4 regions of the Sodalis ligni genome follow, and region 3 is predicted to be linked to each of the others. Evidence: predicted binding sites of a transcription regulator. Region 3 holds the regulator's gene; each other region holds the start of a gene.
What was found. The regulator CRP, encoded in region 3, controls carbon source genes, mostly activating them, when cyclic AMP is high. The targets are predictions, from matches to a motif close to ATGTGANNNNNNTCACAT.
Positions count from the first base shown of each region.

Region 1: garD (galactarate dehydratase) is a predicted target of CRP. The motif match lies at 5,189-5,206, and genes of this name have one in related genera.
Region 2: deoC (deoxyribose-phosphate aldolase) is a predicted target of CRP. The motif match lies at 2,380-2,397, and genes of this name have one in related genera.
Region 4: rbsD (D-ribose pyranase) is a predicted target of CRP. The motif match lies at 2,467-2,484, and genes of this name have one in related genera.

Region 1 covers NZ_CP075169.1:4,867,332-4,874,714, reverse strand. The annotation lists gene GTU79_RS22800 (MFS transporter) at 27-1,364, opposite strand; gene gudD (glucarate dehydratase) at 1,876-3,201, shown strand; gene garD (galactarate dehydratase) at 3,444-5,018, opposite strand; gene GTU79_RS22785 (MFS transporter) at 5,518-6,849, shown strand; gene garL (2-dehydro-3-deoxyglucarate aldolase) at 6,911-7,383, shown strand, end outside.
Region 2 covers NZ_CP075169.1:6,328,015-6,335,397, forward strand. The annotation lists gene GTU79_RS29395 (aldose 1-epimerase family protein) at 1-15, opposite strand, end outside; gene fucP (L-fucose:H+ symporter permease) at 33-1,373, opposite strand; gene rbsK (ribokinase) at 1,378-2,304, opposite strand; gene deoC (deoxyribose-phosphate aldolase) at 2,492-3,169, shown strand; partial or broken gene deoR (DNA-binding transcriptional repressor DeoR) at 3,215-3,986, shown strand; gene typA (translational GTPase TypA) at 4,104-5,927, opposite strand; gene glnA (glutamate--ammonia ligase) at 6,304-7,383, shown strand, end outside.
Region 3 covers NZ_CP075169.1:536,914-544,296, reverse strand. The annotation lists gene GTU79_RS02415 (LysE family translocator) at 1,214-1,816, opposite strand; gene GTU79_RS02410 (YheU family protein) at 1,940-2,161, shown strand; gene GTU79_RS02405 (phosphoribulokinase) at 2,327-3,196, shown strand; gene GTU79_RS02400 (OsmC family protein) at 3,243-3,650, opposite strand; gene crp (cAMP-activated global transcriptional regulator CRP) at 3,965-4,597, shown strand; gene GTU79_RS02390 (YccS/YhfK family putative transporter) at 4,649-6,730, shown strand; gene argD (bifunctional acetylornithine/succinyldiaminopimelate transaminase) at 6,828-7,383, opposite strand, start outside.
Region 4 covers NZ_CP075169.1:6,188,385-6,195,767, forward strand. The annotation lists gene rbsC (ribose ABC transporter permease) at 1-445, opposite strand, end outside; gene rbsA (ribose ABC transporter ATP-binding protein RbsA) at 445-1,956, opposite strand; gene rbsD (D-ribose pyranase) at 1,964-2,383, opposite strand; gene GTU79_RS28720 (sulfate ABC transporter substrate-binding protein) at 2,841-3,830, opposite strand; gene pfkA (6-phosphofructokinase) at 4,008-4,970, opposite strand; gene cpxP (cell-envelope stress modulator CpxP) at 5,625-6,122, opposite strand; gene cpxR (envelope stress response regulator transcription factor CpxR) at 6,270-6,968, shown strand; gene cpxA (envelope stress sensor histidine kinase CpxA) at 6,965-7,383, shown strand, end outside.

The DNA.
Region 1 (7,383 bases), 2.1 Mb from region 3:
CACTTGGCGGCCAAAGCAAAAAACCGTCATGCCGCCAGGGGTTTCAGCACCAGGCGCTGGATTTTCCCGACGATAAACAGATAACTCAAAATCACCACCAGGCCGTTGCCGGCCACATAAAGCAAAGCACCGTCGAAGGAACCGGTTTTGTTCAAAATATAGCCAATGACGATAGGGGTGGTAATCGCACCGATCTGGGTCACCAGATTCAGCACCCCGCCGCTGAGGCCGACTATTTCCTTCGGCGCGGTATCGGCATTCACCGTCCAGCCCAGCGCACCGATGCCTTTACCAAAAAACGCCAAAGACATTGCCGCCACGACCACCACATCGGATGTCGTGTAATTACAAATCACCATGCTGGTACACATCAGCATACCCACAATGATGGGGGTCTTGCGGGCCACCGACAGCGAATAGCCCTTGTTGAGCAGATAATCGGAAAATACGCCTCCCAGCACGCCGCCGATACAGCCGCATATCGCCGGCAGGGCCGCGACGAAACCCGCCTCCAGGATGGACATTCCCCGGCCTTTCACCAGATAGATGGGAAACCAGGAGAGAAAAAACCAGGTAATGGCATTCACGCAGTAATTGGCAAGATAGATGCCCAGCAGCATCCGGCTCGACAGCAGCTGCTTGACATAGCCCATCTGCGGACCGGCGCTTTTCTTTTGCAGCGCCGGATCGTTATCCATATCCACCAGGCCGCCGCCGGCCCGGATATACTCTACTTCTTCTTTACTGACCCGGGGATGATTTAACGGGCTGTACATGGTTTTAAACCACACCAGGCCAAGCACTGCGCCCACCAGTCCCATCACGATAAAAACGTATTCCCAGCTGACTTCCTGGGTTATCCACCCCAGCAGCGGGTTAAAGATCACCAGCGCCGCGTATTGGGAAATATTGAAAATCGCCGAGGCGGTGCCGCGTTCCCTGACCGGGAACCAGGCCGAAACAATGCGGCTGTTGGCTGGCATCACCGGCGCCTCGGCAAATCCCACCATAAAGCGTAAAATAAACAGCATCAGCGCCGCAGTGGCGAAGAAATGTACAAATCCCTGGGCGAAAGTAAAGACTGACCAGATAATGACAGCGCTACCATAAACGATTTTAGAACCAAAGCGATCCAGAAGCCAGCCGCCCGGCAGCTGCGCCAGGGTATAAGCCCAGCCGAACGCGGAGAAAACATAGCCCATTTGCAGCGGATTCAGACCGAGATCGCTGGCGACATGCGGGCCGGCAATGGATAGGGTTGAGCGGTCGGCATAATTAACGGTACTGATAATAAATAATATTGCCAGTATCCAAAACCTGGAATGGGTTTTATGGGTGGCAACGGAAATTGAGTTTTCAGCCATGATTCCTCTCCCCTGTGGGGTATAGGGTAATTTTTATCTGTCTGCATCCGGCGATTGTTCGAGCTTAACGTTCGTAGAGTAGGTAAATGGATGCGGCTATCAATAACGGGTCATCAGGGAGTGAGTATAAATTGAGTTACTCCGCCGCACATTGTGCTTTTGACTGAATGACTGCTGACAAAGGGGGAAGCTTTAAGGCGATAGAACAGCCTCATGTGATCCCAATCACCTTGAATAAGCGTTTTGTGATCAGGTTCGCAATGGTGAAATAGAGTAAATATTCAGCGAAAAAAAGCCGGTAGCGTTTATTCAGGGCAAAAAGCCGCCGGTTTCACTCTGTTGGCTGAAGGGTGGATCCCTTCGTCACAGGGGAACAGGATGTTGGATTTTGACGAGATATACGTTCGTGGCTTAGGCATTTGCATAGTGCCTGGGCCGACAAGTGTCGTTATAGTCGATTCCAACTTGTTATCACTTGCGCCTAAATATCAATATCAGGAGAGGAAGGATTATGACTCCGGCTATTACCACCATGAAAGTCATTCCGGTTGCCGGCCATGACAGTATGTTATTGAATCTGAGCGGGGCCCATGGCCCCTTTTTTACCCGCAATATCGTCATCCTTACCGATAATGCCGGGCATACCGGCGTGGGGGAAATTCCCGGCGGCGAAAAGATACGTCTTACCCTTGAGGAATCCGCCGGCCTGGTGGTGGGCAAGTCCCTGGGGGAATATAAAAACGTCATGCGGGCCGTGCGGTTGCGGTACGCGGATCGCGATATCGCCGGTCGCGGATTACAGACCTTTGATTTGCGTACCACGATCCACGTGGTGACCGGCATCGAAGCGGCGATGCTCGATTTGCTGGGGCAATTTCTCGGCGTGCCGGTGGCGGCGCTGCTGGGGGAGGGGCAGCAGCGGGACGCCGTGGAGATGCTGGGATATCTGTTTTATATCGGTGACCGCAAGCGGACGGATTTAGCCTATCGCAGCCAGCCGGACGATCCCTGTGGCTGGTATCGCCTGCGTCACGAAACCGCCATGACCCCGGCGGCTATTGTGCGCCTGGCACAAGCCGCCTATGAAAAATATGGTTTCAATGATTTCAAGCTTAAGGGCGGGGTGCTGGCAGGCAGCGAAGAAGCCGAGGCGGTAACCGCCCTGGCGGAACATTTTCCCAAGGCGCGTATCACCCTGGATCCCAATGGCGCCTGGTCGCTGGCGGAAGCGATTACTCTTGGTAAACAGCTGCGCGGCGTGCTGGCCTATGCCGAGGACCCTTGCGGCGCCGAGCAGGGCTTTTCCGGGCGAGAGGTCATGGCGGAGTTCCGTCGCGCCACCGGCTTGCCTACCGCCACCAATATGATTGCCACCGATTGGCGGCAAATGGGCCATACTTTGGCCCTGCAGTCGGTGGATATTCCCCTGGCGGATCCCCATTTCTGGACCATGCAGGGTTCGGTGAGCGTTGCCCAGCTTTGTCACGAATGGGGACTGACCTGGGGTTCGCACTCCAACAACCATTTTGATATTTCCCTGGCGATGTTCACCCATGTCGCCGCCGCCGCGCCGGGTAAGATTACCGCTATCGATACCCATTGGATCTGGCAGGAAGGCGATCAGCGCCTCACCAAAGAGCCGCTGCAAATTATCGGCGGCAAGGTCAAGGTACCGGAAAAACCAGGACTGGGCATTGAGCTGGATATGGCTCGGGTAATGGAAGGCAACGCGCTTTATCAACAACACGGCCTGGGGGCGCGGGACGATGCCGCCGCCATGCAATACCTGATTCCCAACTGGACATTTGATAATAAACGCCCGGCGCTGGTGCGGTAGTCCGGCATTGGCATAAAAACAAAAAGGCCGGGTAATGCCGGCCTGAGCTTATTGACAAAGTGCCCGGTCGGAACAGGCTGCCAGATCGTAAACACGCCGTGAATACATCCTTGTAGGCTCGATCCGCGCCATCCATGGCGCGGACGGTTTACTCTTCTGGCAGCCTGTCCCGCCTTATTGACTCCGAGTGCGTTTGTCAGCAGTCTGAGGCCGGGTAATGCCGGCCTCTGTTTAATGGTTTATCAGGTCACCGGCGCCGGGTTGAATACCGACAGGGCGTTATGGATGCCCCATTGATCGGACCAGGTTTTTTTGCGGCCGCTGGCGATGTCCAGAATAAAGTTGAACAGCTGCCAGCCCACGTCTTCGATGGTGGCTTCGCCGGTGGCGATGGTACCGGCGTTGATATCCATCAAATCATACCAGCGATCCGCCAGGGCATTGCGGGTGGCCATTTTAATTACCGGTATCGCCGCCAGGCCATAAGGGGTGCCGCGGCCGGTGGTGAATACCTGGACGGTAATGCCCGACGCCAGCTGCTGCGTGCCGCAGATAAAATCGCTGGCCGGGGTGGCGGCGAATATCAGCCCGCGTTTGGTGGGGCGCTGGCCGGGGGACAGCACTTCCACAATGGCGCTGGTACCGGATTTGGCGATGGAGCCCAGGGCCTTTTCCACCACGTTTGCCAGTCCGCCTCTTTTGTTGCCTGGGGAGGGGTTGGCGCTGCGGTCGGTTTGGCCGTTGCTCAGATAATTGTCGTACCAGGCCATTTCCTCAAGCAGTCGGCGGCCTACATGCTCATCGGCGGCGCGCGGGGTCAGCAGATGGATGGCATCGCGTACCTCAGTGACTTCGGAAAACATCACCGTAGCGCCGCAGCGTACCAGCAGATCCGAGGCGAAACCCACCGCCGGATTGGCGGTAACGCCGGAAAACGCGTCGCTGCCGCCGCACTGCATGCCGATCACCAGATCGGACGCGGGGCAGGTTTCGCGCTTGCGGGCATTCAGGCGTTTCAGATGCTCTTCCGCCACCTGCAAAATATCATCCACCATGGATTTAAAGCCGACGTGCTTTTCATCCTGCAACCGCGTGATACTGACGCCCGCGCTCTCAACCGCGATGGGAATTTCATCCTCGGTGCCGGTCAACAGGCGTTCCGGCTGCAGCTTTTCGCAGCCCAGGCCGACTATCATGATTTCGCCGCCGAAATTGGGATTCAGCGCGATATTGTGAATGGTGCGAATCGGCACCACCGCGGCGGGGGCATTGATGGCCACTCCGCAGCCGTACAAATGGTTCAATCCCACCACGCCGTCCACATTGGGATATTTCGGCAGCAGATCCCGTTCAATAAGCTTGACCACGACCTCCACCACTCCCGCCACACAATGGACGCTGGTGGTAATGCCGAGCAGATTTTTGGTGCCGACGCTGCCGTCCGGGTTGCGATAGCCTTCAAAGGTATACCCTTCCAACGGCGGCAACGGGGCCGGTACTTTGGTGGCCAGGGGCAGTGATTCAAGGGGCGGCGCCTCGGGCAATACCACCAGGGATTCGTCTATCCAGCTGCCCTGTTTAATATCCCGTACGGCATAGCCGATGATTTCTCCATAACGAACAATATTACCGCCTTTGGCAATATCATGTAATGCGACTTTATGTCCTTGGGGAATATGCTCGACAAGCTCCAGCCCATCAGGAAATTTAGTACCGGCCGGCAGACCGTTATTGTTCACGATAATAGCAACATTATCGGTATCGTGAACTTTAATATACAATGCGTTGTCGACATTGTGGGTGATAATTGATGACATAAATGTCTCCGTAAATACTACTTGAGGGTCATAACCTCGAAATAGCAGAGCATCAACGCTAACGGTATGGGTGTAACGATAGTATAAGCGGTTTTAGTAGGGTTTTGCACTGTGCAATTGAACTATTTTAGCGTGTAAATGCGCTAATTATAGTGCTAATGACATACATAAAGTGATGCTGGTCGCTATTCCCGCGTTAAAAACCTGTCGCCAATAACGTGATACGGCACGCGTTTTGTCATGTTTTTGCCTAAAAAAATTGAGTTTTAACGTTAAATACTTGGGCGGATGCATAATGCCATTTTGTGCTGCTGTTTTTATACTAGCATTGCCTTTGTAATGAAAGGAAAAAGGAATGGATTTGGCGCTGCGGTAAAAGCAGCACAATATAAAATCACTGAGTGAAAAATATCAACTTCATATATAGACGCGTAGCGCAAAAATATTATCACCCTGATTTTTGCATTCTTAATAGACTCCCTTGATGAGAGCATATTCTATGAGCACTACACCTCTGGCTACCCATAAAACAACATCTCACGTTCGTTACGTTATTTTATTGATCATTTTCCTGGTGACCGCCGTCAACTATGCCGACCGGGCCACCTTGTCCATCGCCGGCACCAGCGTTGCCAAGGATCTCGGGCTTGATCCCGGCCAGATGGGCGAGATATTTTCCGCTTTCGGCTGGGCCTACCTGGTGATGCAAATTCCCGGCGGCTGGCTGCTGGACCGTTTCGGTTCCAAGCGGGTCTACACCTACAGCTTGTTTTTCTGGTCGCTGTTTACGCTGCTGCAGGGATTTGTCGGCTGGTTTCCCCTAGCCTACGGGGCGTTCACGCTGTTTGTGCTGCGCTTTATGCTGGGTTTTGCCGAAGCGCCGTCATTTCCCGCCAATGCCCGCATCGTCGCCGCCTGGTTTCCCACCAAAGAGCGCGGCACCGCCTCGGCCATCTTCAACTCTGCACAGTATTTTTCCCTGGCGATTTTTTCACCGCTACTGGGCTGGTTAACCTATGCCCTGGGCTGGATGCATGTCTTTACCGTCATGGGAGTGATTGGCTTTATCCTCACCATCGCCTGGGTGAAATATCTTCATAATCCCAATAAGCATCCCAGCGTGTCCCGCGCCGAATTGGATTATATGGCGGCCGGCGGCGCGGTGGTGGATATGGATGCCCCCGGTTCTATCAACCGGGACGGCCCGAAGTGGAATTATATCAAGCAGATGCTCACCGATCGCATGATGCTGGGTGTGTTCTTCGGACAATATTTTATTAATAGCATTACCTGGTTTTTCCTTACCTGGTTCCCGATTTATCTGGTGCAGGATAAGGGTATGTCGATATTGAAGGTCGGCCTGGTGGCCTCCATTCCGGCGTTGTGCGGTTTCGCCGGCGGCGTGCTGGGCGGCGTAGTGTCCGACTACCTGCTCAAGCGGGGATTAAGCCTTACGGCGGCGCGCAAGATCCCCATCGTGGTGGGAATGCTGCTGGCCACCAGCGTCATTTTATGTAATTACACCAACAACAATGTGATTGTGGTGGCGCTGATGGCGCTGGCTTTCTTTGGCAAAGGTTTCGGCGCCCTGGGCTGGCCGGTAATTTCCGACACCGCGCCAAAAGAGATCGTCGGGTTATGCGGCGGCGTATTCAATGTTTTCGGCAATGTCGCCTCCATCGTTACGCCGCTGGTCATCGGTTATATGGTTAAAGAGTTGCATTCATTCAACGCCGCATTGGTTTTCGTCGGCTGTTCGGCCCTGGCGGCCATGTTGTGCTACCTGGTGGTGGTCGGCGAGATTAAACGCCTGGTGTTGGTCAAGTCCTGATTCAGGGGGGCCGGTTGACTGCGGCCCGAGCACATTTTGTTTCTTTGCTAAGAGGTAAATTATGAACAATCCACTACTGCCAAACCGTTTTCGTCAGAGCCTGCTGCAGGGAGACACCCTGATTGGCTGTTGGTGCGCGCTGGCGAATCCGATCACGACAGAAGTTCTTGGTCTGGCGGGGTTCGACTGGCTGGTATTGGACGGTGAACATGCGCCCAATGACGTGACGACGTTTATCCCCCAACTGATGGCGCTGAAGGGAAGCCATAGCGCACCGGTCGTCCGCCCCCCCACCAATGAACCGGTGATTATCAAACGTCTGTTGGATATTGGTTTTTACAATTTCCTGATCCCGTTCGTTGAAACCGAAGAACAGGCGGTACGTGCGGTGTCCTCCACCCGTTATCCCCCGGCGGGCATCCGCGGCGTGTCGGTTGCCCATCGCAACAACAATTACGGCACCATACCGGACTATTTCTCCACCATTAACGACAACATCACTGTACTGGTGCAAATCGAAAGCCAGCAGGGCGT
Region 2 (7,383 bases), 650 kb from region 3:
AATGACGGCTGACATAATCGCTTCTCCTGCGGTTAAAGTTTGCTATCCATGACCGAACGGGCGGGGTCTGCCAGCAACTGATGCTGATGGTTGCGCAATTCACCCCAGAAATAGAATCCCACGTAGGCGAAGCACAGCAGCGAGACGCTGAATGCCTCTTTCATCGAACCCAAATGATCGGAAACAAAGCCCTGGATTGCCGGCACCACGGCGGCGCCGACAATGGCCATGACGATAATCGCCCCGGCCACTTCGGTATATTTGTTGTCCACGGTATCCAGCGTGCCGGCGTAAATGGTGGCCCAGCAGGGTCCGAACAAGACGCTGACAAACACCGCGGCATATACGGCGGTAAAATTCGGCACCATCACCACATAGGCCAGAGTCGCGACCCCCAGTATGGAATAGGCGATCAGGACTTTTTGCGGCATAAAACGCGTCATCAGGAAATTGGCGATAAATTTACCGGCGAAGAAACACATAAAGCTGTAAATCATGAAGTTGGAGGCGTCCCGTTCATTGGCCGCGCCCAGGTTCAGCGCCAAACGAATGGTAAACGACCATACCGCCACCTGCATCCCCACATAAAGGAACTGGGCGACTATACCCTTTTTGAAGCGAGCGTTACCGGCCAGATAACGCAGGGTTTCACCCATACCCGGCGCGGCGGTTTTTTGCCGATCTACCACAGGCTTGCAACGGGGATAGCGGGTAATGGCAAACAAGACCAGCACCACTACCAGCACCATGATCAGATACTTATAAGGTTCGAGGGTGAGTTCCAGCATATTCAGGCGGAATTGATGCCCCTGTTCCGGCGTCATAGCGGCCAATTGGCTGCTCAGGCTGTCCCCTTGCTGGAAAACCAGATATTTGCCCAGCACAATGCCCATCAGCGCGCCGACGGGATAAAAGGTCTGGCTGATATTAAGCCGCAGCGTCGCATAGTCGCGATGACCGATCATCGAACTGTAGGTATTGGCCGCAGTTTCCAGAAAGCTCAAGCCGATGGCGATGGCAAAAATCGCCGCCAGGAACATGGTGTAGGTGGCCATATGAGACGCAGGATAAAACAGCACGCAGCCGATGATATACAGCGACAGGCCCGTCATAATGGCCACTTTGTAGCTGGTTTTGCGAATGACCATCGAGGCTGGAATGGCAATCAGAAAGTAGCCGCCGTAAAACGCGCTTTGCACCAGCGCGCTGGCGAAATCGCTTAAGGCGAACACCGTTTTGAATTGGGTAATCAAGATATCGTTCAAACTGGCCGCACAGCCCCATAGAGGAAACAGGCAAGACAGCAGGATAAACTGAAACAGCGGTGTTTTATTCAGATAGCCGTCAGGCATTTGTACCGTATTGTGGTGCATGATGTTATTCCTGATGTAAGGTGGCGAGGAAATCATGGAACTGGGCGGCGTCGGCATAGGAACGCTGAGTGCCTTTGCCCCGTACGCTGAAGGCGGCATAGGCCGAGGCATATGTCATAGCCTGCTTCACGTCTTGGCTGCCGACGTAGTAATGGGCAAAACACCCTATATAGGCATCGCCCGCGCCGCTGGTATCCACGGCCTGTACCGGCACCGCATCCACCCGGTGGACGCTGTCGCCGGTCAACCACACCGAGCCGCGGTGTCCCATGGTGATAATCAGGTTTTTCAGCCCCCGGGAGAGCAGAGAGCGGCCGGCGGCAAGGATATGCTCTTCGCTGTCCACCGCCATACCGGTCAGGATTTCCAGCTCCGTTTCATTAGGCATGAAAAAATCGCACTGGCAGGCATAAGCGATATCCAGCTCCCGGCTGGCCGGCGCCGGATTAAGAATCACCGGCACATGCAGCCGCCGGGCAACGTCGATGGCGTGATACACCGTCGCCAGCGGAATCTCCAACTGCAGGATAATCAGCTTGCAGTCCTTGAGCTGCTCCGCCGCACGGTCAACATCCGCCGGCGTCAAATGGTTATTGGCCCCTTTAATGATCAAGATGCGATTATGTGAATCCCGATCAACAAAAATCGGCGCCACTCCGCTGGAAACCCCCGGCACCTTCTCAACATAGCGGGTATCGACGCCGTACCGGCGCAGGTTATTTACCGTATTGTCGGCGAACAGATCGTCGCCGACCTTACTCATCATCATCACGCCGGCGCCCAGTTTGGCTGCCGCCACCGCCTGATTAGCGCCTTTACCGCCGCAACCGATCTCAAAATCCGGGGCTTCAAGCGTTTCCCCGGTTTTCGGCATCTCGGTGATATAGGTAATCAGATCCACCATGTTGGAACCAATAACCGCTATATCCATAATCATTTGCCTCTCTAATGTTTTCATAGCATTCAATGTTACTACGCTAACATTATCAACCCATAAATGTTAATAATATGACACATATCACATCTCATGAGAAAAATTAACGGACAAATGGCTATATAACGGTGTTAGATAATGTTATTATTTTCACATTAACATCATCCCTCACGAGGACGCACTCATGAACAAAACAGAAATCGACTTTCCCCGTTATATCGATCACACCCTGCTGGCGATGGACGCCACCGAGGCGCAAATAGCCGCCTTATGCGAAGAAGCAAAGCAGTATGGCTTTTATGCCGTCTGCGTAAATTCCGGTTATGTGCCGTTCGCCGCCCGTGCGCTGCAGGGAGCCGACGTTAAAGTGTGCTCGGTGGTAGGTTTCCCTTTGGGAGCCGGCCTGACCGCCGCCAAGGCTTTTGAAGCAAAAGCGGCCATCGAAGCCGGGGCCGGGGAGATCGATATGGTGATTAACGTCGGCTGGCTGAAAAGCGGGAAAATCGACGCGGTAACCGCCGATATACAGGCAGTGCACCAGGTTTGCGCCGCCACACCATTGAAGGTTATATTGGAAACCTGCCTGTTGAGCGAAGAGCAGATCGTGCAAGTTTGCCAGATTTGCCGCGAACTTAAGGTGGCCTTTGTGAAAACGTCCACGGGTTTTAGCACCGGCGGCGCCCGGGAACAGGACGTCAGGCTGATGCGGCAGACCGTTGGGGCGGACGTAGGCGTCAAGGCATCCGGCGCCGTTCGCGATCGTCAGACCGCGCAAACCATGATACTGGCCGGCGCCACCCGTATCGGCACCAGTTCCGGGGTAAGTATTGTGACGGGCGCAGCAGCCACCGGCAAATATTGACTGTTCACACCGGCGAACATTGGAACAATTGACGCAGGGTACACTATGGAAACGCGGCGCGAAGAAAGGATTAACAGGCTGATACAGGCTTTAAAGCGGGAAGACAAAATCCATCTGAAGGATGCCGCCGTCCTGCTGGGCGTATCAGAAATGACCATCCGCCGCGATCTCAGCGCCGAGCCGGCGCAGGTGGTTCTGCTGGGGGGATATGTCGTCAACGATCCGAAAAACAGCTCAGTCACCCACTACTTTGTGTCGGATCAAAAGCCAAGCACGTTAAAGAAAAAGCATTACCGGCCGTATGGCGGCCCAAATGATTGAAAAAGACGACACGGTTTTTTTTGATTGCGGAACCACCACGCCGTTCATTATCGACGCTATCAACCAAGACCTGGCATTCACCGGCATTTGCTACTCGCTGAATACATTCCTGGCATTGCAGGACCTGCCCAACTGCAAAGTCATACTGTGCGGCGGTGAATTCCATCCGGCCAACTGCATATTCACTCCACTGACCCAATATTCCATTCTGGATAACATCTGTCCCGACAAGGCGTTTATTTCCGCCGCCGGGATAGATATTCACTACGGTGCGACCTGCTTCAATTTTGATGAGCTCACCATGAAGCACCGCGCTTTATCCCTGTCGCAGCAAGGAATTCTGGTGGCCGATCACAGCAAGTTCGACAATATCAAACCCGCCTGCATCGGCACCCTAACCCTCTTCGACACCCTTATCACCGATCAGTCCCCCCCGCGCAAATTCCACGACTACTGCCAGCAGCATAATATCGCCTTGATCTATCAGCCAGACTGACGAACCCGCCAACTCCAAAGCTGAACCGAGCGTGTTAAAGGGAGACCGCGCCGATTTTCGGCAAAAAAATACCGGTCCATCTGCATGGACCGGCATCTTGTCTTCTCGTGCCTAAGATCAGACTTCTTTGCTGGAACGATTGGCGCGCTTACGATCGTTTTCAGTCAGATAACGTTTACGCAACCGGATGGAATGGGGAGTCACTTCCACCAGCTCATCATCATCAATAAATTCCAGCGCTTGTTCCAACGACAGCTTAATCGCCGTCACCAGCGTAGTGGCTTCATCGGTACCTGAGGCGCGCATGTTGGTTAATTTCTTGCCGGTCAGGCAGTTGACGGTCAAATCATTAGAACGGGTATGAATACCGATAATCTGGCCTTCATACACTTCCGCGCCGTGGCCCAGGAACAAGCGGCCGCGATCCTGCAGGCTGTACAGGGCGTAAGCAACCGCTTTACCCTGGCCGTTGGAAATCATCACGCCGTTCTGCCGCTGGCCGATTTCACCCGGACGCACATCGTCATAATGACTGAACGACGAATACAGCAGGCCGGTGCCGGAAGTCATGGTCAGGAACTCGGTACGAAAGCCAATCAGGCCACGGCTGGGGATAATATAATCAAGACGGATACGGCCTTTGCCGTCCGGCAGCATATCGCGCATCTCGCCTTTGCGCATGCCCATCGCTTCCATCACCGGACCCTGGTTCTGCTCTTCGATATCAAGCGTAACCTGTTCGAACGGCTCCTGTTTTTTACCGTCAACGGTACGGTAGATAACCTTCGGACGGGAAACGCCGATTTCAAAACCTTCACGGCGCATATTCTCGATAAGCACCGACAAATGCAGTTCGCCGCGGCCCGACACCAGGAAGGTATCCGGGTCTTCGGTTTCTTCCACCCGCAGCGCCACATTATGCACCAGCTCTTTGTTCAGGCGCTCCAGGATCTGGCGGGACGTCACGTATTTGCCTTCTTTGCCGCAGAACGGCGAGGTGTTAACCCCAAAGGACATAGAGACGGTAGGCTCGTCCACGGTCAGCGGCGGCAGCGCTTCAACTTGGGCCGGATCGCAGATGGTATCGGAGATATTCAGTTCACCCAGACCGGTCAGGGCAATAATGTCACCGGCTTCAGCCAGTTTGGACTCGATGCGCTGCAGGCCCATATGCCCGAGCACCTGACCCACTTTGCCATTGCGGCGCTTGCCTTCGTGGTCAATGATGGTCACTGCCTGGTTCGGTCTGACCGAACCGCGTTTGATGCGGCCGATACCGATAACGCCAACATAGCTGTTGTAGTCAAGCTGGGAGATTTGCATCTGGAACGCACCGTCGCTATCAACGTTGGGCGCTTCGACATTCTTCACGATCGACTCGAACAGCGGCGTCATATCCTCGGCCATGTTTTCATGTTCATAGCCGGCGACCCCGTTCAACGCGGAGGCATATATGATCGGAAAATCCAGTTGCTCATCGGTTGCGCCGAGGTTGACGAATAAATCGAACACCTGATCCACCACCCAATCAGGGCGTGCTCCGGGCCGGTCTACTTTGTTGATGACCACAATAGGTTTGAGACCGTAAGCAAAGGCTTTCTGGGTCACGAAACGGGTTTGCGGCATGGGTCCGTCCATGGCGTCCACCAGCAGCAGCACCGAGTCCACCATGGACATGACGCGCTCAACCTCACCGCCGAAATCGGCATGTCCGGGGGTATCAACGATATTGATACGGTACCCGTTCCAATTGATAGCGGTATTTTTCGCGAGGATGGTAATTCCCCGTTCTTTCTCCAAATCGTTGGAGTCCATCACGCGTTCGGTGGCGTCATTGCGGTCACCCAATGTTCCGGATTGTTGCAACAGCTTATCGACCAGGGTGGTTTTCCCATGGTCGACGTGCGCGATGATGGCGATGTTACGCAAATTTTCGATCACAACTTTGCCTCAGGCATTAGAAATAGCGCGTTATTGTACACGTTATAGGCGAAGGACTAAACAAGATCGCGCTGTTCTCTGCATTTGCGTCATTTTCAGCGCCCCATCATCCCTTTATCAGTGCAATGTTTCAATTATTCGCACGCATTGCACCAAAATAGTGCCCACTCAGCGCACAAATGCACTAAAATAGCACTACCCCCCCAATCTGGTGCAGCTTGGCAACCGTTAAAAGGCCGCAATTCGGCGCCTCGCGTTCATTTAGCAATGTTGGCACAGTTTTAGCTTAGTTAAGCTTAGCCTAGGTAAGTTTAAAAAATCCATACCATACGATTTCGTTCCACGACGACAATGGCACATCCGGGAGAATATAAGTATGTCCGCTGAACACGTTTTGACGATGCTAAATGAACACGAAGTCAAATTCGTCGACTTGCGTTTCACTGATACGAAAGGGAAAGAACAGCACGTCACAATACCGGCCCATCAGGTGGATGCCGATTTCTTTGAAGACGGCAAAATGTTTGACGGTTCTTCAATCGGCGGCTGGAAAGGCATCAACGAATCAGACATGGTGCTGATGCCCGATGCAAGCACCGCCATGCTTGACCCGTTCTATGAAGAAACCACACTGATCATCCGCTGCGATATCCTTGAACCGGCCACCATGCAGGGTTACGATCGCGATCCGCGTTCCATCGCCAAGCGCGCTGAAGATTTTCTGAAATCATCCGGCATCGCCGATACCGTTTTTTTCGGACCTGAACCTGAATTCTTCCTGTTCGACGATATCCGTTTCGGTTCCTCCATTTCCGGTTCCCACGTTGCCATCGACGACGTCGAAGCGGCCTGGAATTCCGACAAGGTTATTGAAGGCGGCAACAAAGGCCACCGTCCGGGCATCAAAGGCGGCTATTTCCCCGTACCGCCGGTGGATTCATCACAGGATTTGCGTTCCGCCATGTGTTTGACCCTGGAAGAAATGGGTCTGGTGGTGGAAGCCCATCACCATGAAGTGGCTACCGCGGGCCAGAACGAAATCGCCACCCGCTTTAACACCCTGGTGAAAAAAGCCGACGAAATTCAAATTTACAAGTATGTCGTGCATAACGTCGCCCACGCCTTCGGCAAAACCGCGACCTTTATGCCCAAACCGATTTTCGGCGATAACGGCTCAGGCATGCATTGCCATATGTCTTTAAGCAAAGACGGCAACAACCTGTTCTCCGGCGACAAGTACGGCGGCCTGTCCGAAACGGCGCTGTTCTACATCGGCGGCGTAATCAAACACGCAAAAGCCATCAATGCGCTGACCAACCCCACCACCAACTCATACAAACGTCTGGTCCCGGGGTATGAAGCGCCGGTGATGCTGGCCTACTCCGCCCGTAACCGTTCCGCCTCAATCCGTATTCCGGTATCGCCGAGCCCGAAAGGACGCCGTATCGAAGTGCGC
Region 3 (7,383 bases):
CCGGAGCGCCTCATGGCACGGTAGGCCCGCGATCAGCGGCGCGTGAACCGAGCGTGTTAAAGGGAGACCGCGCCAATGAGGTCGAAGCGGGCGTGGTTTTCCCGCCCGCCGGAGCGCCTCATGGCACGGTAGGCCCGCGATCACCGGCGCGTGAACCGAGCGTGTTAAAGGGAGACCGCGCCAATGAGGTCGAAGCGGGCGTGGTTTTCCCGCCCGCCGGAGCGCCTCATGGCACGGTAGGCCCGCGATCACCGGCGCGTGAACCGAACGTGTTAAAGGGAGACCGCGCCAATGAGGTCGAAGCGGGCGTGGTTTTCACGCCCGCCGGAGCGCCTCATGGCACGGTAGGCCCGCGATCGCCGGCGCGTGAACCGAACGTGTTAAAGGGAGACCGCGCCAATGAGGTCGAAGCGGGCGTGGTTTTCACGCCCGCCGGAGCGCCTCATGGCACGGTAGGCCCGCGATCGCCGGCGCGTGAACCGAGCGTGTTAAAGGGAGACCGCGCCAATGAGGTCGAAGCGGGCGTGGTTTTCCCGCCCGCCGGAGCGCCTCATGGCACGGTAGGCCCGCGATCACCAGCGCGTGAACCGAACGTGTTAAAGGGAGACCGCGCCAATGAGGTCGAAGCGGGCGTGGTTTTTCCCGCCCGCCGGAGCGCCTCATGGCACGGTAAGCCCGCGATCACCGGCGCGTGAACCGAGCGTGTTAAAGGAAGACCGCGCCAGCACCGAAGCCGCACCGGGCGTGTTAAAGGGAGACCGCGCCAATGAGGTCGAAGCGGGCGTGGTTTTCCCGCCCGCCGGAGCGCCTCATGGCACGGTAGGCCCGCGATCACCGGCGCGTGAACCGAACGTGTTAAAGGGAGACCGCGCCAATGAGGTCGAAGCGGGCGTGGTTTTCCCGTCCGCCAGAGCGCCTCATGGCACGGTAGGCCCGCGATCGCCGGCGCGTGAACCGAGCGTGTTAAAGGGAGACCGCGCCAATGAGGTCGAAGCGGGCGTGGTTTTCCCGCCCGCCGGAGCGCCTCATGGCACGGTAGGCCCGCGATCACCAGCGCGTGAACCGAACGTGTTAAAGGGAGACCGCGCCAATGAGGTCGAAGCGGGCGTGGTTTTTCCCGCCCGCCGGAGCGCCTCATGGCACGGTAAGCCCGCGATCACCGGCGCGTGAACCGAGCGTGTTAAAGGAAGACCGCAAAAATTGCGCGGCCTTATCAGCGCCAAATCAACAGCACGCAGGCCGCGGTAAGCAATCCCATGGCGACATTAAATACCGTCCAGGCGCGTTTACTGCTGAGCAAACGGCCGATAAGCGTACCAAAGCCGAGCCAAATAGTCCCGGAAACGATATTCACCGTCACAATACCAATACTGATGGCCCCCACTGAAGTAATATAGGCATTACCCGTCAGGCTGAAGCTGGCTACCGCCCCCAGCGCCATCAACCAGGCTTTGGGATTCAGGAACTGCAGCAGTCCGCCCTGGTAAAACGGAATGGGGCGTGGCGGCGGCGCATCCGTCTCCAATGTTTCATACGCCGCGGTGGCAATCTTCCAGGCTAACCACAGCAGATAAAGGGAACCGGCCACTTTGAGCATAAAATGCAATGACGGATACAGGGTAATTAAACCGCCGATACCGAAAGCCACCAATAGCAATATGCACTGCATCCCGAGCATAATACCCAGCATCAACGGCATTGAACGCCAAAAACCGAAATTCGCGCCGGAAGCGGTGAGCAGCATATTATTAGGACCGGGCGTAATGGCAGCGACCCAAAGAAAACCCAACATTGAAAGAAAAAGACTCGGTTCCACGTTTCGGGGGCTCCTCTCCCTTTAATGAAGGTAAGAAACTAACAGCGCGCCTGTATCCGCACAAGGCTTTGCTGGTGAAATTTCCTCAAGGCATTGAATCATTAACAAACTGGACATAACATGATGATTATTCCGTGGGAAGAAATCGACTCCGACACCCTGTATAACCTGCTTGAATCCTTTGTCTTGCGAGAAGGCACCGATTACGGCGAACAGGAAAAGACACTGGAGGCCAAAGTCGCCGATGTCAAACGTCAACTGATAAGCGGCGAAGCGGTAGTGGTATGGTCGGAACTGCATGAGACCATCAATATTATGCCCCGCGGCCAGTTTCATCCGGAATAACGCAAATTGGCCCTGCGCCGCTAAACATGATAACAATAATCAAGTCTTTCATGCCGGGCGCATGTGAATCTACCCGTCATACTTCAAGTTGCAGGTGCGTCCGCTTTCCTGCAACCTGAATTATTGAGGGTATCACGCCGCCATATAACGAAGCGTAGGGTTACCATGTCAGCACAACATCCCATTATTGCCGTTACCGGCTCCAGCGGCGCCGGCACCACCACCACCAGTTTGGCTTTCCGTAAAATTTTTCACCAGTTGAATATTCACGCCGCCGAGCTGGAAGGGGACAGTTTCCACCATTTTACCCGTCCGGAAATGGACATGGCCATTCGCAAGGCCCGCGATCTCGGGCGACATATCAGCTATTTCGGGCCGGAAGCCAATGACTTCGGCCTATTGGAACACACCTTCCTGCAGTATGGGCTCACCGGCCACGGCAAAGCGCGAAAATATCTGCACACCTATGACGAAGCCGTTCCCTACAATCAGATTCCCGGCACCTTTACTCCCTGGCAGCCGCTGCCGGAGCCGACGGATGTGCTGTTTTACGAGGGGCTGCACGGCGGGGTGGTTACCGACCACCATAATGTGGCGCAGCATGTGGATCTCCTGGTGGGTGTAGTACCCATCGTCAACCTGGAATGGATACAAAAGCTGGTGCGCGATACCAGCGAACGCGGACACTCCCGGGAAGCGGTGATGGATTCCGTGGTGCGATCGATGGAAGACTATATTAACTACATCACACCGCAGTTTTCCCGTACCCATATCAATTTTCAACGGGTTCCCACGGTGGACACGTCCAACCCCTTTGCCGCCAAGGCCATCCCTTCGCTGGACGAAAGCTTTGTGGTAATTCACTTTCGCGGCCTGGATCATATCGACTTCCCCTATCTGCTGGCGATGCTGCAGGGGTCGTTTATTTCCAATATCAATACGCTGGTGGTACCGGGAGGGAAAATGGGGCTGGCGATGGAACTGATCATGGGACCATTGGTAAAGCAGCTACTGGAAGGCAAACGCATTGAATAAACCGGGCGCGGCCGGAGCGTCGCGCCAGCGGTAACGCATCCGTCATTCAGGACGGCAAACGCACTTCAAAACTATGGGTAACGTTCACGGATTTGCCGAGCATTAAAGACACCGAGCAATACTTTTCCGCTGACAGCTCCACCGCCCTTTCGACGATTTTGTCGGTGAGCCCCGTGCCGGAAACTATAAAGTGTAAATTAATATGGGTAAATAACCTCGGCGCTTCGTCGCGGCGTTCAGAGGTCAGCTTGACTTCGCAATCACGCACATCCTGACGCCCTTTTTGCAGAATCGATACCACGTCGATGGCGCTGCACCCCCCAGCCGCCATAAGTACCATTTCCATTGGGCTGGGCGCTTTTTCCCCTGCGTTGCCATCCATCAAAATCTGGTGGCCGGAGGCGGATTCACCTATAAAAGACAGACCTTCGACCCATTTTACTCGTGCTTGCATTATGATGACTCCAGATAAAAAGTTTTTCCTGCACCCTACATTTTTATTGGAAAGGTGGCAATGTTACCTAACATACTTCATGCTGATGCAAGACAACAGAAGACACTGCTTCAAACCTATGCTAAAAACAAGGCTGGATCGACCTCATGATAATGAAAGGGCAAGAGAGCGATCGGAACATCACTAAAACCAGACCCTAATAAGTTCCCTAACGTCGCTCCGTTTACAACGGAGATGGATCGATAAAACAGCGCCGTAATAGGGAATACGATGTCCTGAACAAGGACATCGATGACAAAAGAGGATAACAGCGAATGGTTCTCGGCAAACCGCAAACAGACCCGACTCTCGAATGGTTCCTGTCTCATTGCCATATTCACAAGTATCCATCGAAGAGTACGCTAATACATCAAGGCGAAAAAGCTGAAACACTTTACTACATCGTCAAAGGCGCCGTCGCGGTGCTGATAAAAGATGAAGAAGGTAAAGAGATGATCTTGTCCTACCTTAACCAGGGGGATTTTATCGGGGAATTGGGCTTATTCGAAGAAGGCCAGGAGCGCAGCGCCTGGGTTCGTGCGAAAACCGCTTGTGAAGTGGCTGAAATTTCTTATAAAAAATTCCGGCAACTGATTCAGGTGAATCCGGATATCCTGATGCGTCTGTCGGCGCAGATGGCCAGCCGCTTGCAGGTCACCTCGGAAAAAGTCGGTAATCTGGCGTTTCTCGACGTCACGGGACGTATCGCGCAAACCTTGCTTAATCTGGCGAAACAACCCGACGCCATGACCCACCCCGACGGCATGCAAATCAAGATTACCCGCCAGGAAATCGGCCAGATTGTCGGCTGTTCCCGCGAAACGGTGGGCCGTATTCTGAAAATGCTGGAAGATCAAAATCTCATCTCCGCACACGGCAAGACCATTGTCGTTTACGGTACGCGTTAAACGTTAATCAAACAGGCGTGGTACTCTGTGCCACGCCTGCTTGTTGGCAGCATGTGGCGTCGACTGATCTATCACCCCGAAGTCAACTATGCCTTGCGGCAAACCATCGTGCTTTGCCTGCCGGTGGCGATAGGGCTATTGTTCGGCAGCCTGCAGAACGGCCTGCTGTTCTCCCTGGTGCCCGCCTGTTGCAACATCGCCGGCCTGGATACCCTGCATAAACGCTTTTTTAAACGCCTGGCCATCGGCGGTACGCTGTTCGCCGTCAGCAGCGTACTGATCCAGTGGCTGCTCTTTGTACACGTACCCTTGCCCTTTATCATGGTGGGCCTGGCGCTGGCGCTGGGCGTCACCGGTGAAATCAGTCCGTTGCACGGGCGGTTATTACCCGCCTCCCTTATCGCCGCCATTTTTACCCTCGGCCTGACCGGCAACGCCCCGGTGTGGATCCCGCCGCTGCTGTATATCGCCGGTACCGCCTGGTACGGGCTGTTTACCGGCCTGTGGTTCCGATGGCTTAAAGAGCAGCCGATGCGGGAAACCCTCAGCCTGCTCTATAGAGAGCTCGCGGATTATATCGAGGCGAAATACAGCCTGCTGACCCAGCATACCGACCCGGAAACCGCCCTGCCGCCGCTGTTTGCCCGGCAGCAGCGGGTGATTGATCTGATTGCGCAAATTTACCAGCAGCTGCATATGCTGTCGGCCAACCATCAGCTTCAGTACAAACGTCTGCTGCGGACATTTCAGGTGGCTCTGGACCTGCAAGAGCATATCGCCGTCAGTTTGCATCAGCCGGACGAAGTGCAAAAGCTGGTGGAGCAGAGTCACGCTGAAGCGGTGATCCGCTATAATGCCCAATTGATTGCCGCCCGGCTGCGGGTGGTAGCGGACGATATCCTTTATCATCGGTTATCGGGCCGTTTCACCATGGCGGAAGCCCTGTCGGCGGTGGAAAAAATTGCCCAGCGAAATCCGGATAATCCGGTGGGGCAATTTTGTTTTTATCACTTCAGCCGCATCGCCAGGCTGCTCAGGACGCAACGTCCGCTCTACCGGCGGGATATCATGGCGGATAACCAGCAACGGCTCTCTTTCTGGCAGGCGCTGCGCAGCTACTGTTCGCTCAAATCCATGGCGCTGCGCAACGCCGCCCGGCTGGGCATTATGCTGGCCATCGGCAGCAGCCTGGGACTGGTGTTCAACCTGCCTAAACCCTACTGGATTCTGATGACGGTGATGTTTGTCAGCCAGAACGGCTATAACGCCACCCGGGTACGTATCCAGCACCGGGCGCTGGGAACCTTGGCCGGCCTGGTTATCGCCGCCGCGACCCTGCAGCTCCATCTGGGGGACGGCACGGTTTTATTGTTTATGCTGGTGGTGACCCTGGCGGCTTACCTGGTTTTGCGGAAAAATTACGGCCTGGCGATGACCGGCTTCACCGTAACCGCCGTTTACACCCTGCAGCTATTGTCCCTGAACGGTACGCATTTTCTGGTACCGCGGCTGGTGGATACCCTGATCGGATGCATGCTGGCGTTCGGCGGTACGCTCTGGCTGTGGCCGCAGTGGCAAAGCGGCCTGCTGCGCAAAAACGCCCATCAGGCGCTGGAAAGGGATCAGGACGCATTGCGTCTGTTATTACAGGCGAATCCGGAGCCGGCGGCGCTGGCCTATGCCCGTATGCGGGCCAACCAGGCCCATAACGCCCTGTTCACCTCGCTAAGCCAGGCCATGCAGGAGCCCGGTTTCAACTCCCGCTACCTCATCGATATGCGCCTATGGGTGACCCATAGCCAGTTTATTATTGAGCATATCAATGCCATGACGATACTGGCGCGGGATCACTACATGCTGACGCCAATGCTGGCGGAAAAATACCTGACCGCCTGCGAGGTGGCGCTGCAAACCTGCCAGCAACGGCTGGAATACGATGGTCCGAGCAGCGAACAGCCGGTACTGGCCACCGCCGGCGATACGCCGGAGCAGCCGGGCACCCCGATGGAACGCCATCTGCGGCGTATCCTGTTCCATTTGGGAGTAATGCATACCATCTCGTCGGTTGCCTGGCGCCAGCGGCCGCAGCACGGCCGCTGGCTATCGCGGCGATTGGGGGAAAATGCCCAATAGCCGCCGATAATGGCGGCTGAGCGTGCTGGCAAAGTGCCCGGTCGAGAAAGGCGGTTTGATAAGTGACCCGTCCGCGCCAGGCTCTTTTTCAGTGAGCTCAGCCGGCGGTAACCTGGGCTACCGCCTGTTCAAACCTGGCCATGCCCTGATCGATATCGTCAAATTCCACCACCAGCGACGGGGCGAAACGCACCACGTCCGGACCGGCGTTCAAAATCATCAGACCGTTGGCGGCGCTGGCATGAAGGAATTCCCGTGCCCGGCCGTGGTAGCCGGGTTTCAGCGCGGCGCCAATCAGCAAGCCCATGCCCCGAATTTCTTCGAACACATGATAGCGGTCGTTAATCTTCTGCAGCGCGCTGAAAAACCTGTCATGCCGTTCATTGATTCCCGCCAGCACCGCCGGCTGGTTAATGACGTCCAGCGCCGCCTCGGCCACTGCGCAGGCCAGCGGATTGCCGCCATAGGTGGTGCCGTGGGTTCCCACCGCCATCACCGACGAAATCTCCTCGGTAGTAAGCATGGCGCTGATGGGGAAACCGCCTCCCAGCGCTTTGGCGGTGGTGAGAATATCCGGCAGGACACCATAATGCATATAAGTGAATAACTTACCGGTCCGGCCCATACCGCACTGCACTTCGTCCATCACCAGC
Region 4 (7,383 bases), 790 kb from region 3:
GGCTGCCGTCGGTATATACCATGGTGACGCCCCGCAGCAGCAGCATCATCACCAGGGTCGCGATAAAGGCCTGCACCTTTCCTTTCGCCACAATGACCCCCGTCACGGCGCCGATTGCCGCGCCCAGCAATAGGGAGGCTCCCACCGCGACGAACACGTTGATTTCAAGCCCCACCACCGACGCGGCCACCGCACCGGTCAGGGCCAGCAGCGAACCCACGGAAAGATCGATACCGGCGGTCAAGATCACCAGCGTCATGCCCACCGCCATAATGGCGTTCACGGAGGTCTGTTGAAGGATATTGAACAAATTATTGAGGCTGAAGAAGTTCGAACTCATGGAAGACACCACGGCGATAAGCACCAGCAGCGCAATCAATGATTTCTGTTCTAATAGCCAGGTTTTGCTGAAACCGCGTTTAACGGGAATAATCCGGGTACTCATCATTGATTCTCCTGCTGGGTACTGTATTGCTTACCGACGGCCGCGGCCATCAGGACCTCTTGAGTGGCCTGCCCTATGGGGAAAATGCCGCTTAAGCGGCCCTCATGCATCACCATCACGCGATCGCTCATTCCCAGCACTTCGGGCATCTCCGAAGAGACCAAAATGATACTGAGCCCTTCTTCTTTGAACTGATTGATTAATTGATAAATCTCTTTTTTAGCGCCGACATCGACGCCGCGGGTCGGTTCATCCAGAATCAATACCTTGGGCCGGGTCATCAAGCCGCGGGCAATGGCAACTTTTTGTTGATTGCCGCCGGACAGCAGGCCTATCGGCTGCTCCATCGAGGGCGTTTTGATATTGAATAAACGAATAAAATCCCCTACCGCCTGCTGTTCTTCCGCGTGTTTCAATCCGCCGCCCTGACGGCTGAAATAGCGCAGGGCGGTGAGGGTCATGTTCTCCTTCACCGACATCCCCAGCACCAGCCCGTCCCGCTTACGATCTTCGGAAATGTAGACGATACCGTTAGCCAACCCGTCCTGAGGGGTGCGGGTCATAATGGCTCGCCCGTCCAGCACTACCGTGCCGCCGGTGCGTTTCGCCGCGCCATAGAGGGTTTTCATCAGTTCCGTGCGTCCCGCGCCCATCAAGCCCGCGACGCCGAGGATTTCACTGCGGCGCAGCGTAAAGCTGACATCGTCGACGCCGGGGCCACTAAGATGATTGACCGCTAGACGTTCCTCGCCGAGAGGGACTTCAATGCGCGGGTATTGCTCTTCCAGGCGACGTCCCACCATCATTTCGATCAGGGCGTCCTCCTGTAACCCGGTTACCCGGCGTTCGGCGATAAACTGCCCGTCCCGAAGCACCGTGACATCGTCGCAGATTTGAAAAATCTCTTTTAACCGATGGGAAATATAAACGATGCCGCAGCCCTGCTGCCTGAGTTCGTTTATCACGCTGAACAGCGACGCCGTTTCGGTATCGGTGAGCGCATCGGTAGGCTCATCCATGATAATGATCCGGGACTTGAAGCTGATGACCTTGGCTATTTCCACCATCTGCTGATCGCCGATGGACAGCTCCCCCACCAGACGGTGGCTGCTATACCGCAGATTGAGCCGGGCCAACAGCTGGTCAGCTTCGCTGTACATCCGTTTCCAGTCGATACCGCCGAACCGATTGAGGAATTCGCGGCCGAGGAAGATATTTTCCGCAATGGTCAACTGAGGAATAAGATTCAATTCTTGATGGATAATGCCGATACCGGCTTCCTGGGATACCTTCGGCCCGCTGAACGCCACCTCTTTTCCCAGGTATGACAGGGTGCCGGCATCTTTGCTGTAGATGCCGGTCAACACTTTCATCATGGTAGACTTGCCGGCGCCATTCTCTCCCACCAGCGCCATAACGCGGCCGGGATAAACCGTCAGCGCCGCACCGGTAAGCGCCTTAACCCCCGGGAAGGATTTGTCTATCCCTGTCAATTGCAGTAACGGTTGCATAGATGCCTCAGAAGGTGACGCCGGAGCACAGGATGACATTGGCGAAAGGAGTGCATTCCCCACTGCGAATGATCGCGCGGCTGTATTCGGTCTGGGTTTTGAATGCCTGGTGGCTGATATACTCGATGGCAATGGTATTCCCCTGTTGTTGCTCAAGGGCCGTCAACTGATCCAGCAGCGCCTCATGCAGCTGAGGATTAATTTCCGCCATTTCCTTGGCCAAAATGGCCTTTTCTACCTGCATTTCGCTGACAACCGCGCTCACCACCTGTAAAAAGGTCGGCACACCCCGGGTCAACGCCAGATCAATCCTTTGGCTTGAAGAGGGAATGGGCAATCCCGCATCGGCAATCGTGACCTGATCCGTATGGCCCAGACGGGAGATGAGCGCAGAGACGTCAGCGTTCAGTAAAACACCTTTCTTCATTTTCCTGCCTCCACCAGCGAAACGTTTCGCTGAGGATGAAATTAGTTAAAAAAGCAGAGGTGTACAAGCGCAATCCATCAAAAATGTGATCGCCATCGAAACGTTTCGCTAGTAATAAAAATGATTATTCACACAAGCAATTGAATTTGAGAGTGAAGCAAGAAGAGGATGCTGTCGCCGGAAAAACGTGGTCCGTCAGGGCAGCGGGAAGAAGAAGTAAGAAAAAAAACCGATGCCTTATAGCCATCGGCCAGACTGCTGACAAATGCACTCGAAGTCAATAAGGCGGGGCAAGGTTGCCAGAAGAGTAAACCGTCCGCGCCATGGATGGCGCGGATCGAGCCTACAGGGATGTATTCACGGCGTGTTTACGATCTGGTAGCCTGCCCCGACCGAACACTTTGTCAACAAGCTCACCGATGGCTTATAGCCATCGGCGTTATGCTTGGGTTAACGGTTAACGCTGGTTGATTTGATCGAAGCTGCCGCCGTCGGAAAAATGTACTTTTTGCACCTGCTGCCAGCTCCCGAACACATCCTTCAAGCTGTACAGCTTGAGCTGTGGGAATTTATCGGCAAATTCCTTCGCCACTGCCGGATCACGGGGACGATAATAGTTTCTGGCCGCGATACGCTGGCCTTCCGGCGAATAAAGATAGGTCAGATAAGCGGTAGCCACGTCGCGGGTTCCCCGTTTGTCCACCACTTTATCTACTACCGATACCGTAGGCTCCGCAACAATTGACTCGCTGGGAACAACGATATCGAATTGGCCTTTACCCACCTTATTCACCGCCAGCAAAGCCTCATTTTCCCAAGCGATTAAAACGTCGCCGATGCCGCGTTCCACAAAGGTATTCGTGGAATCGCGGGCGCCGGAATCCAGTACGCTCACATTTTTATAAACCGCCTTGACGAAATCCTGGGCTTTCGCCTGATCGTTATTATTATGATGCAGCGCATAACCCCAGGCGGCCAGATAGTTCCAACGCGCGCCGCCGGAGGTCTTCGGGTTCGGCGTGATGATGGAGATGCCAGGCTTGATTAAATCAGGCCAGTCATGAATTTGCTTGGGATTGCCCTTACGTACCAGAAAAACAATAGTGGAGGTATAAGGCGCCGAGTTATCAGGCAGCCGGGTAATCCAGTTTTTATCAATCCGGCCGCGCGCTGCGATGGCGCCCACATCAGATTCCAGCGCAAATGTCCCCACACCCGCATCAATCCCGTTGATACCCGAGGTAGCCTGCTTACCTGACCCGCCGTGGGATTGCCGAATGGTGACCTTGTCGCCGGTCTTAGCCTGCCAGTATTTGCTGAAGGCAGCATTGTAGTCCTGATAAAGCTCCCGTGTCGGGTCATAGGACACGTTCAATAATTGGATATCTTTTGCCAGTGCGCTTCCCGACAATAAAATCAACAACAACCCTGCTTGCCACTTTGACATCGTTGCTCTCCCGAAGAGTCTTTTTATCACCTGAATATCGATTAAGCAGAGAGTGTCAGAAATCCTGTAACATTTTAAAGAATAAAAACGTAATTTATATAAGCAAAAGAGCTAAACCACAGAGGGTAAAAAAAACCCCCGATGACGGGGGCGTGAAATAGCGGGAAGTTGAAGCGATCAGTAGAGTTTTTTAGCACATTCCAGCAAATCACTTTTGAACGGCCGTTTCATGTTTTCTATGGCGTCGATAATGTCGTGATGGACCAATTTATCATTTTGCACCCCGACGCAGCGCCCGCCGTAGCCCTGCAGCAGCAGTTCGATGGAAAATGCCCCCATGCGCGAGGCCAGGATGCGGTCATAAGCTACCGGGCTGCCGCCACGCTGGATATGACCCAATACAGTGGCACGGGTTTCACGGCCGGTTTCTTTTTCAATATATTGCGCCAATTCGCTGATATTGCAGATATGTTCGGTGATGGCAACGATGGCGTGCTTTTTACCTTTGGCGATACCGGCTTTAATTTCATAAACCAGATCTTCCGGTTTAAACTCCACTTCCGGCAGTACGATAAATTCGCATCCGCCGGCAATGGCCGCCGACATGGTCAAATCACCGCAGTAGCGGCCCATGACTTCAACGATGGAAATACGCTGGTGTGAAGAAGACGTATCGCGCAGCCGGTCAATAGCCTCAACCACCGTTTCCAAGGCGGTGAAATAACCGATGGTGTAGTCAGTGCCGGCCACATCGTTATCAATGGTGCCGGGCAAACCGATGCAGGGAAAGCCCATTTCAGTGAGACGCTTGGCACCCATATAAGAACCGTCGCCGCCGATAACCACCAGCGCGTCGAGTTGACGTTTTTTCATGTTCTCAATGGAAATAACGCGGGTTCCCTCTTCACGGAACTCAGGGAAACGGGCCGAGCCCAAAAAGGTACCGCCACGGTTAATCATATCCGATACGCTATAGCGGTCGAGCTTGCTCATTCGATCCTGAAACAGTCCGAGGAAACCGTCATAGACGCCATAAACCTCCAATCCTTCGGAAAGTCCGGCGCGCACAACGCCCCGGATCGCTGCATTCATGCCCGGTGAATCACCACCGCTTGTCAGTACACCGATTTTCTTAATCATGACTACCTCTGAGCTTTAGCTATTATTTGTAGAATACACTATGCCGGTTAACTTTGAGGAACGGATTAAATCCGACCTATGGCTTATGGTGGAAATAGTATATCAAATCCCTTTTGCTGAATTGATTCAGGTCAGGCAATTTCCCACTATCCTCACGTTTATACCCTATGATAATGCATTACATTTACCAGTGTCTTAGCTTTTCACCACTCGGTACACCGGACAATTTGTAACCCAATGGGAAAAAGGATGGGTCTGGCTTGGCGCCGCAATTACCATAATGCCAATCATCGGCACATGCAGCACCACAGTTGATAAAAGATGTTGCAAACCGCGTGTTAGGTTATTTTCGCCAGATTGCAGAGATATGAAAGAGAGACCGGTGCCGGCCTGCCCGGGAGGCCGGCTTCCTTTGGTTTATGTCACACTTTTGCAAGACATTTTAGGATGCGGCACGGGAATATCGTAGCATTACCGCAGCGGAACTGCGGGCACTTTGCTTGAGCCTTATGTCGCCACATTCCAATGACTTGTCATTGCCGGCATTGGCTTGCTGCTTGTCGATGATTGTAGGTGTCAGTCATAAAAAAAAACCCCACCTTTCGGTGGGGGAAGACAGGGATGGTGTCTATGGCAAGGAAAAATGAAGATGTCTTATTTAAGGGTCACACTCTGTACCGGCTTCTGGGCAGAAGATGGCATCATTTCCGATATTTGCGACGCCATTTCTGCCAGGCGTTGCTGATGATTCTGATTCAAAATTTGTCTTTGCTCCGGCGTCAGCAGGTTGTACATTTGATTCCGCACTTTAGCCATTTCAACCTGGCGAACGACATTTTGCCGGGACATTTTTTCCATTTGGGCCCTAACAGCCGGCTCATCAAAATTTTCTGCTGTTACCAGTACATGCAACTGTTCCATTTCACTCACATTGATACGGGGAATATCAAGGCGAGCCTGACTCATCAAATCGCGCATTTGCTGCCGCTGGTGTTCCGTCAGCCTTACGCCTTCAAACATGCTGTAATGACTATCGCCGCATCGGTTTGCGATGTCATCCTGATGCCAACTTCCCGTTGCATTGTTCTCACCGGCCACAGTGCTTCCGGAAAAAAGAGTGGCGGCGATGAACATGGCGTTAAGTTTGTGCATCCCTAACCCCTACACCCATTACTAAGTTGCTTAACGATAAATTCATTCTACTGTCGCCGCTGCAAACTAGCGTCAGGGGATGTAAAGCTACGTAAAGTCATGGATTGGTAGTGATTGATGACGTATTTTGCGTTTGGAGGTGAGAAAATGAATAAAATCCTTTTGGTCGACGACGATCGTGAATTAACGGCATTGTTAAAAGAATTGCTTGAGATGGAAGGCTTTAACGTCCTGGTGGCTTATGACGGCGAACAGGCGTTGAATATGCTGGATAGCTCGGTTGATCTCTTATTGCTTGACGTAATGATGCCCAGGAAAAACGGTATCGATACGCTTAAGGAATTACGCCAGCAACACCAAACGCCGGTTATTATGCTCACGGCGCGCGGCAGCGAGCTGGATCGCGTGCTGGGACTCGAACTGGGCGCGGATGATTATCTGCCCAAGCCGTTCAACGATCGGGAACTGGTGGCGCGAATCAGAGCCATTTTGCGTCGTTCCCAGTGGACGGAACAGTTGCAAAACGGCGATAACGGCACGCCATCGCTGGAAGTTGATTTTCTGCGCCTCAATCCCGGCCGGCAGGAGGCGACCTTTGACGGCGTTCCCCTGGAACTGACCGGGACGGAATTCACCCTGCTCTACTTACTGGCGCAGCATCTCGGCCAGGTGGTTTCACGGGAGCACCTCAGCCAGGAAGTCCTGGGTAAGCGCCTGACGCCGTTTGATCGGGCAATCGATATGCACATCTCCAATCTGCGGCGTAAATTGCCGGAGCGCAAAGACGGGCACCCCTGGTTCAAAACCCTGCGGGGCCGGGGTTACTTAATGGTATCGGCCGCATGATAAACAGTTTGACCGCGAGGATATTCGCCATCTTCTGGCTAACCCTGGCGCTGGTTTTGATGCTGGTGTTAATGGTTCCCAAACTGGATACCCGCCAGCTGACCCCGTTGCTGGACAGTGAACAGCGACAGGGCGTGATGCTGCAACAGCATGTCGAGGCCGAACTGGCCGCCGATCCGGCCAACGATCTGATGTGGTGGCGCCGCCTGTTTCGCGCCATCGACAAATGGGCGCCGCCGGGCCAGCGTTTGATTCTGGTCACCAGCGAGGGGCGTGTTATCGGCGGTCAGCGTAATGAAATGCAGGTTATCCGCAATTTCATCGGCCAGTCCGATAACTCGGATCAGCCGCAAAAGAAAAAATATGGCCGCATGGAATTGGTGGGGCCCTTCGCGGTGCGGGATGGAGACGATAA